DNA from 2 places in the Terasakiella sediminum genome. Region 2 is predicted to be linked to the other one. Evidence: riboswitches for the same ligand, from Rfam matches in the RefSeq annotation. Region 2 holds a riboswitch; the other holds the start of a gene.

Region 1 (4,671 bases), on a different contig from region 2:
TACGCCTGGATCATGCGCGATCGTCGTTTTGGTTCGTTCCGGTCGGCCTGCTGGTATTCCTGGGAGGAACAAATAGCATCGGTCGAGAAGATGAAGACGTTCAGCGACATCGAATGGGTCTTTCCCGACCATGGCCGCTGGGGGCCTGTTGCTAAGGGAGCCTTCCCTGAAATAATCCGCCAATCTGTGGCGCGGATGAAAGAACAGGCAGATTAAATGAATTTAGGGTCAGTCGAATGGCATTAGGTTTGAAACCTGCATTGTGACAGGGTAAAAAGACGCGCCTTCAAAGAATCAATGGTTAGGAATGAGGATATCGCAATGGCTGATAACGAATGGGATGACTATGCGCAAGACTGGGATGGAAATCCGCAGACAGGCCTCTATGCCGCCAAAGCTTTTGAAGAACTGCAGAAAATTTCGCCCATAAAAGGTCTTCGCATTTTTGATTTTGGCTGTGGAACCGGACTGTTGAGCGAGAAAATGTCGCCAATGGCAAATGAGATCGTTGCTTTGGATGGCTCCGCTAAAATGATAGATATTCTGAACAACAAGGCACTCTCCAATGTCAAAACTATAGCAGATTTTCTAAGTGCTGATCTCCTGAAGGCACAAAGTGACTTACAGAATAGCTTCGATCTGGTTGTCGCCTCCTCTGTCTGTGCCTTTGTGCCGGATTATCCCGCGACCTTGAAACTGCTGAAATCCCTGCTCGTTGAAGGGGGCACATTTGTGCAATGGGACTGGCTGGTCTCAGAAGGCGAAATGGGTTTTGCCGCTGAAGAATTGCGATCTGAACTGCAGAGCGCATCCTTCTCAAATATTGAAATCACAGTTCCTTTTCAGATTGAAGGCAGGCAGGTGGTCATGGCTTCTGCGGTGCATTTGTAAGGTCCATAATCATTCTTTTTCGTCACAGCCAATTAACTTTCCTTTTCGCAATCGGTGGCGATGAAAAATCGAGTAGTGTACAACTGCATGGTTCTGAGCGAAATCTGAAAGAGTTGATGCAATAAGGGCTCTATGATACCTATCGCTCATTCCTAACATGAGATTTCTCCCATGCTTAACTACGACATGCCGCTTTACCGTCCGCCGTCTGAAGGCAATAATCTGATTATTCAGGCGACGCTTGGGTGCAGTTTTAATCAGTGTTCTTTCTGTTCCATGTATAAGACGAAGGACTATGTGGCGCGCCCGCTGGAGGATGTGTTTGCTGATATTGATCAGGCCGCGCGTGTTTGGCCGGAAGCGCATCGGATTTTTCTGGCCGATGGTGATGCCTTGACCTTGCCGATGGATAGCTTGCGTGCCATTCTGGATAAGCTGCATGATACGTTCCCGAACCTCAACCGGGTATCAGCCTATGCCACACCGGGCAATATTTTGAAGAAAAAGCCGGAAGAACTGAAGGAACTCGCAGAGCGCAAGATGCCGCTGTTTTATGTGGGCATTGAATCCGGTGCGCCTGTAATGTTGAAAAAGATCACCAAGGGGGCATCACAAAAAGGTATTGCGGAAAGTCTGATCAAGGCGCGCGAATGTGGGTTGAAAATCTCTGCCACGGTGATCCTTGGGCTTGGCGGGCAGAAATATTGGGAAGATCATATTGATGGCACTGTGGAATTATTGTCCATGGCACCTGTGACCTATCTTTCCACGCTGCAGCTCTATCTGGAAGAAATCGCTTATGATGAGTTCATGACCAAATTTGGCGAACCGTTTGAACCGCAGGAAGATATGGCGATCCTGGCAGAACTGGAACGTCTTCTTACGAACATCAAACCACCCGCACCCGTAATTTTCCGCTCCAATCATGCCTCAAACGCGCTGGCGTTGGCAGGAAATTTGCCGAAGGATCAGGATCGATTGGTCAGGCAGGTGCAAGGGGCTATGGCCGGGGTGCATGCAATCCGGCCAAGTTTTATGCGCCAACTTTAGCCGACCTCTTGGTTCTTCAATTCTGTTATAGAAGATTACCAAACAATCGGCATGACACCGATAATCGGTTCATGGGCATGGAATAGACCAACCCATAAGACAATCGCGACAAGCCAGCGAAGAATGCCAATATGTGGCAAACCTGTCTCTGTTTGATCGACCAGAGCCTGCCATTGTTCTCGTCCCATTTTTTTCTGGCGTTTCTGGTTCAATGAAAAGGGGCCATAGAGACTAAGCGCGCCCATCAATCCGAAAAACACAACAGATGCCAGATCTCCGTTTGGCAGAATATGTGCGAATGACCATAGCGCAAAAGCAACAAAGGCCGGATGTTTGGTCAGGGATACAATGCCCGGATTTTTAGGGTCAAATCCTTTTGCCCCTTTTCCCAATGAAAAAGGATTTGGTTGGGAAAAGGTGCAGACCAAAAGCAAGCAGACAAAAAACATCACGCCGATAACCACATGACGCATCCAGTCTTCAATCATCCATAACTCAATATAGGGCGCATCCAGATAGGTCATGATCAGCCAGACAAACATGACGAGTGAGATCACCCCATAGACCGACATAAAAATGCGTTCCCCCATTTTTGATACCAATGCGTGGCGCAGGGGCTGATAGGATGGGATGATATGGGCTGCCAGGAAAACAGCGGTTGCAAAAAGAAGATCAGACATAATCTTTGCAATATACCTATGAGAAAGTTACTGTGGAGATAACTTATAGAACAAGGGGACCGATATGGCCAATAATGCCGAACTTGCAGCCAAACTTTTACGTGCTGCTTCCAATTTTTTCCGCGCAGTCGGCGAACAAAACCCCGATCTCAAAGAACAAATGACCACCAATGCCGAGGCCTGCGATTTAATTGCAGATCGTGTCGAGGTTGATCCGCTGGGCGAACCTGCGGAAGGTGAGACACCGACGCCGGATCAGTTGAATTAGGCCTAAACCTCCGTCACAAATTTTTTCACATTGTTACGCTGAACTGGTTAAGGGGATGATTGGGCTAAATTAACATTTGACGGTTGTAATTTCCCCTGTCTATAGTCCCACCCACATAGCCAACAGGTGCCGTGACCGATCTGGGTCAGGGATAATCGGGAAAGCGGTGAGAGACCGCTACGTGCCCAACGCTGTAAAGGGGACTGTTTTGATGTTATGACCACTGAACGTCGGTTTGGGAAGGTTTTCAAAACGGGAAGATCCAAAGTCAGAAGACCGGCCTGTCGGAATTTTAGGAACGACATGGATACTCGTTACCTGCATGCCATTGAAGGGGAATATCAAATGGATGCACATGTTTTGCCGACTCAAAAAGAAATCGATTTTTGTGATGACCACCGCACCGGGGTCTATCGCGCCATCTTTGAACGCCGTGATGTGCGTGGACAGTTCTTGCCGGACGAAATCCCGGATGAGGTGATCAGCCGTATTTTGATGGCGGCACATCACGCCCCATCCGTGGGCTTTATGCAGCCCTGGGATTTCATGATGATCAAATCAGGAGATGTGAAACAGAAAGTTCATGGCCTGTTCAAAAAAGCCCATGATGAAGCGGCTGAAATGTTTGATGAAGAACGCCGTGAAACCTATCGCAATCTCAAGCTGGAAGGCATTCTGGAAAGCCCGCTCAATATCGTGATCACCTGTGATCGGGATCGTTCCGGCCCTGTCGTTGTGGGCAGAACGCATCAGAAGACCATGGACCTTTATTCCAGTGTCTGTGCCGTCCAAAACCTGTGGCTGGCTGCCCGTGCCGAAGGGTTAGGTGTGGGCTGGGTCAGCATTATGGATGAACCTGCCTTGAAAGAAGTTTTGGGCATCCCCAAACGTATCACGGTGATTGGCTATTTGTGTGTCGGGTATGTGTCGCACTTTTACCAGAAGCCGGAACTGGAAATGGCCAAATGGCGCGAACGTCTGCCGATGGACAAGATCATGCATTTTGACCAGTGGGGGAATGCGGAGGAAAATGATCTGACGGAACAGGTCAGGAAAGATCAGGCTGTTGCCCAGGAAGGACGTTTTCTGGAAGACGTGGTTTAGAAACAAAAAGGGCGGCTCTGGATAAAACCGGAGCCGCCTTTTTATTTCATCATTATTATCGTAATCCAACCGTCACTCCTGCGCAGGCAGGAGTCTTGTCCATCATGAGATTCCTGCCTGCGCAGGAATGACGGCTGAGTAGATAGGAATGACGGGTGTTTCTTAACGCATCAGGTGTCGTTCAACGAAGCGTTCGACCGCTTCATCGTTGAGACCCTGTTTTTTCAGGTCTTTGCGGATGTTGTTGATGTCCACGTTTGGATAGGTGTGGCAGTCTTCAATTTCGTTGGTTTTGGCATCGATGATGCGGAAGTCATATGCGCGTTCTTCGCTGCGATAGACGTCATATTTCAATACCTGATCAACTTCGTTATCTGGCAGATACGTCAGGATGGTGGGTTGCAGGTCGTAAAGGTCTTCAGGCTTCAGGTAATCAGCAGAACAGATGATGACCTCGTCACCTTTTTGGCACGTTCGTGCAGCGGCGCCATTGAGGATACAGCATTTGGAACCAGGTTCGCCAAAGATAACGTAAGTGGAGATACGCGCACCGCTTTGTTTGTTCCAGATATCGACAAATTCCATCGGATAGATGCCTGCGAGTTCGCATTGTTCTGGGTCTAGGGTGATCGAACCGTGGTAGTTCAGGTCTGCACCGGTAACGCGGATGCCATGCAA
Region 2 (4,671 bases):
AAATTCGCTGCCGAGCTCATGGCCCAGCCGGAAATCGGCATAATCAACATGACCGCATAAAGCGCAATATGGGAAAAATGCGCGCCCAGACGTTCATGAACAGGCATGTCTTTGGGCAGGTCCGGTGTCGGGTTGATGAAACGCCAGATCAGTCGCAAAACAGCCAATCCCAAAACAAGGATCCCGATGGATTTATGAATGGCGATCTGTTCAAACATTTCCGGTCCCAAAGGCAGACCTGTCATATAAAAACCGATCACATAAAGGGCGATAAAGCCAAGGACCATGATCCAGTGGAAGCCTTTGGCGATTGTGCCAAAAGAATGATATGTGTTGCGCATCGACATGGCGTTTCTCCTCACACGCAGGTCTTATTTGACCTGTGCTTCCGTTTCAATGCGGATGGTCACTTCATCACCCACCGCTGGCACATAGGTTGTCATGCCAAAGTCAGACCGTTTAATCATGCCTGTGGCTGAAAAACCAACAGCTGGCACTTTCATCATCGGGTGATTGGCTGATTTATTCAACGTCACATCCAGGGTCACTTCCTTGGTCACACCCAACAGCGTGAAATCACCAGTGATCTTACCTGTCTTTTCACCTGTTACAGCGATGGATTTGCTTTTAAAGGTCATGGACGGGTGTTTCGCAACATTGAAGAAGTCAGCAGCTTTCAGGTGCGCATCCAGCTTATCAACATCGGTATCTACACTGTTTACATCAATAGTCACATCAACGGAGCTGTTTTCCGGCTTGGCTTCGTCAAAGATCAAGGTGCCATCAAAATCCTGAAATTCCCCCTGAAAATTGGAAAAGCCCAGGTGATTGATATAAAACTCAATCGACGTATGTGATTTATCAAACGTATATTTAACCGGTTCGGCTTGCGCAGCCGTTGTAAAACCAAAAGCAAGAGCAACTGCGAGAAGTGTCTTTTTCATAAGTGTCATCCTGTAAAAAAGTAAGTAATTCATGGCCTTAAGATAGACCGTGCGCATTCAAACAGAAAGAGCTGAGAGTGAAAGAGATTGTTTCCAAAATGCAGACAATAAACACATTACTGCCATAATTAAGCAGATTATTCAGCCATCGCTTCGGTTTCAATCCGGATAGTGACTTCGTCAGAAACCAGCGGGATATACCGGGTCATTCCAAAATCTGATCGATTGATTTTCCCTGTGGCTGAAAAGCCAACGGTCGGTACTTTCTTTAAGGGATGGAGCGCTGCTTTGTTCAAGGTGGTTTCCAACATGATATCCTTGGTCACCCCATGCATGGTCAAAGCCCCCCAGATATGGCCCTTATTTTCGCCAACCACTTTAATGAATTTACTTTTAAAGGTAATGACGGGAAATTGTGCGGCATCAAACACGGCAGCTGATTCCAGATGATTATCAAGTTCCTCCACGTCGGTATCGATACTGTGAGGATAAATGGTGATATCAACGGAGCCTTCTGTCGGTTTTTCTTCATCAAACACAATCACACCTTTGAATTTTTGGAATTCCCCCTGAAAATTCGAAAAGCCCATATGGTTGATATAAAACTCAATGGAAGTATGGGACGTATCAATAATGTATTTTTTGGACGCCGCATGGGATGGCGTTGCAAAAAGCCCGATAACAAAGGCAAATATAATTAATCTATTCAGCATTCGATGTGCCTCTGTTGGTTTTATTTTCGTTTTCTATCAAAAAGATAGTCTGAATATATCTGAAAATAAAGGCCAAACACAAAAGTTGTTCGCCAACACAACCATTGACTCGTCCGCCCCTCCCATTCTAAAAGAGCCTCATGGTTCCCCAAGGGCAAGAGTCTAGGGGATTAAAAGGGAACATGGTGAGACGTACCCATCAGGGATCAAGACCATGGCTGCCCCCGCAACTGTAAGCGCAAATGTGCCGTCAACATGCCACTGGTAAAACCGGGAAGGCTGACGGGGCGAAAAAGCGCAGAGCCAGGATACCTGCCATACCAAGAAGATTGAGCGGGGTGGCTCATGGTTAAATTCACCATACACACACCATCAAACCATCACTCCGCTCGGTTTAGACATTTTTAAACTTGATCGAGGGGATCTATAAAAATGCGTATATCGCTTTTTTCTCTTTTCGCTGCTGCTGCACTTCTCCTATCACCTGCAGCACAGGCACACTTCCAACTGATTTACACTCCTGACAGCAACCAGGCCAAAGCTGGTACTGTTCCACTGAAACTGATTTTCTGGCACCCAATGGAAAATGGCCACGCCATGGACATGGGCAAGCCAGAAGAGTTTTATTCTGTCTTTAAAGGTAAAAAGACAGACCTGATGGATACCTTAAAACCCATCACGTTCAACGGCACATCCAATTCGGCCAAAGCCTATGACGGCACTGTAAAACTGAAACGTAACGGCGACTATGCACTGGTGACAGTCCCTGCGCCTTACTATGAAGAAAGTGAAGACATCTACATCCAGCAAATCACCAAAGTGTTTATCAACAAAGGTGAAACACCATCTGACTGGGCAGAACCTGTTGGTCTGAAAACAGAAATCCTGCCGCTGAACAAGCCTTATGGTGCTGTTGTTGGTTCCACATTTACAGGCGTTGTTCTGAAAAACGGCAAGCCTGCTGCGGGTGTAGAAATTGAAATCGAACATATGGTTGCTGAACCTGATATGAAAGCAAACAAACCATCCTCTGATGCGTCTTCGGCCGTACCAGGTGGGGCAATTGCTGTTGTGTCGGATGCGAACGGCCAGTTCACATTTGGCATTCCTAAAGCGGGTTACTGGGGCTTTGCGGCCTTGGGTTCCGGGCCGGACACAGAATTTAAAGGCAAAGAACTGTCACAGGACGCTGTCCTGTGGATTCAAGCCTTTGATCTGAAATAAGGGTAGGATGTAATCATGCACGTTGTAGACGGTGCCCTCTCAAACGATGTTGTCATTGCCGGCGGTGTTATCGCAGCGGCTGGCATCGGCTGGGGCCTTCGCAAGATGGATATGGAAAAAATCCCCGCAGCCGGAATGCTGGCCGCCACTTTCTTTGTGGCATCTCTCATTCACGTCCCGATCGGGCCCAGCAGTGTGCATCTGATTATGAATGGATTGGCCGGACTTCTGTTAGGATGGATGGCCTTTCCAGCCCTATTTGTCGGATTACTGCTGCAAGCCATCTTCTTTGGCTATGGCGGCGTCACCGTTTTGGGTGTCAATACGGTCGCCATCGCGCTTCCCGCTGTTGCCATGCATTACCTCTGTCGTGCGGGCATTCAAAGCGAAATCAAGAAAGTCGCCATGATTTGGGGGGCTATTGCCGGGGCAGGTTCCATCTTTAGCACGGCTCTGTTAGTGACCCTTGCTTTGGCGATTACGGGTGAAGCTTTTATCCCGGCGGCCAAACTGGTTGTCATTGCCCATCTGCCTGTTATGGTGATCGAAGGGTTCCTGTGCGCCAGTGCCATTGCGCTGATCCATAGGGTGAAACCTGAACTGCTGCGCAATTTCTCTGCCGTGCAAGGAACATAAACCATGCGTCACATCACAATTCTCAGCCTTCTTCTCTCCCTTTTACTGATCCCACAGGCCTTTGCCCATAAGGTGGTGGCATCCGGCTGGACAGATGGACAGGATATCGAAGGCGAAGTCGGATTTTCCAATGGCGATATGGCGAAAAACGGCACCATTGTTGAAATTTATGACCTGAATGATCAAAAGATCGGCGAAACTGCCGTCACCGATGACGGTCTCTTCCGTTTCACCCCGAGCAAAGCCATTCCACATAAATTTGTCGCCAATCTGGGCGCAGGCCATGTGGCACAATTTGTCATGGGTGTAGATGAACTGCCGGAAGGTCTGGCAAAAGCTGGCGGTACTGCCCCAACTTCCACACCAGCAGCTACTGTCCAAACAGCGGCATCTTCTGACATTGCACAAATCGTTGCCAAGGCAGTGCGCAAAGAAGTGCAGCCGCTTCGAAAAGAAATTGCCTCTTACAAAGAAAAGAACGACCTTCAATCCATTCTGGGCGGAATCGGTTATATCCTCGGCCTGACCGGGATTGTTTTTTACATCATGGCGCGACGCAAAGAAAAGAACAACACATGAGCCAATATGGCCCCAACGTATCAAACACCATGCGTGGACGTGGTCAGGCTGATCTGAATACCTGGATCGCCCGACTGGACCCGCGTGCCCGTGTTGTTGCGGCCTTTTTGTTTGCCTGTTGTGTCATCAGCATGGATAGTTTCATCGCCCTTGGTCTCGCCATGGGCACGGCGATTTTCCTGCTGACTTTTTCCGGTCTTCCCGCAGGCAGCACCATAAAGAAAGTCATCACCATGGATGGCTTTATCATCTTTCTGTTACTGATGCTGCCCTTCACCACACCGGGGGAAGTCTGGTTTTCCATCGGTCCACTAGATGCCACCCATGAAGGTGTCTTTAAGGCCCTTGAAATCGCACTGATTGCCAATGCGGTTGTCATGACCCTGCTTGCCTTGGTCGGCACCATTGATGCCATCAGCCTGGGCCACGCGCTGAACCGTCTGCATGTCCCGGAAAATCTGGTGCATCTGATGCTGTTCAGCGTTCGATATATCGATGTGTTGAAGGTTGAATATTTCCGCCTGCGCAATGCCATGCGCGCGCGCTGTTTCAAGCCGGGAAATAATTTACACACT

The links. Region 2 has a riboswitch for cobalamin ahead of RYZ26_RS08100 (DUF4198 domain-containing protein). Riboswitches for the same ligand answer to the same signal wherever they lie in the genome.
Region 1: linked by a shared signal. The riboswitch ahead of bluB (5,6-dimethylbenzimidazole synthase) and the one ahead of RYZ26_RS08100 (DUF4198 domain-containing protein) in region 2 are both predicted to bind cobalamin.

The regions. Positions count from the first base shown of each region.
Region 1 covers NZ_JAWLVJ010000015.1:33,233-37,903, reverse strand. The annotation lists gene RYZ26_RS12770 (MBL fold metallo-hydrolase) at 1-216, shown strand, start outside; gene RYZ26_RS12765 (class I SAM-dependent DNA methyltransferase) at 322-891, shown strand; gene RYZ26_RS12760 (radical SAM protein) at 1,063-1,941, shown strand; gene RYZ26_RS12755 (NnrU family protein) at 1,977-2,621, opposite strand; gene RYZ26_RS12750 (hypothetical protein) at 2,686-2,889, shown strand; cobalamin riboswitch at 2,997-3,188, shown strand; gene bluB (5,6-dimethylbenzimidazole synthase) at 3,193-3,993, shown strand; gene RYZ26_RS12740 (aspartate 1-decarboxylase) at 4,156-4,671, opposite strand, start outside.
Region 2 covers NZ_JAWLVJ010000008.1:88,714-93,384, reverse strand. The annotation lists gene RYZ26_RS08115 (cytochrome b) at 1-347, opposite strand, end outside; gene RYZ26_RS08110 (YceI family protein) at 372-944, opposite strand; gene RYZ26_RS08105 (YceI family protein) at 1,082-1,657, opposite strand; cobalamin riboswitch at 1,785-1,991, shown strand; gene RYZ26_RS08100 (DUF4198 domain-containing protein) at 2,090-2,881, shown strand; gene cbiM (cobalt transporter CbiM) at 2,897-3,517, shown strand; gene RYZ26_RS08090 (cobalt ABC transporter permease) at 3,521-4,096, shown strand; gene cbiQ (cobalt ECF transporter T component CbiQ) at 4,093-4,671, shown strand, end outside.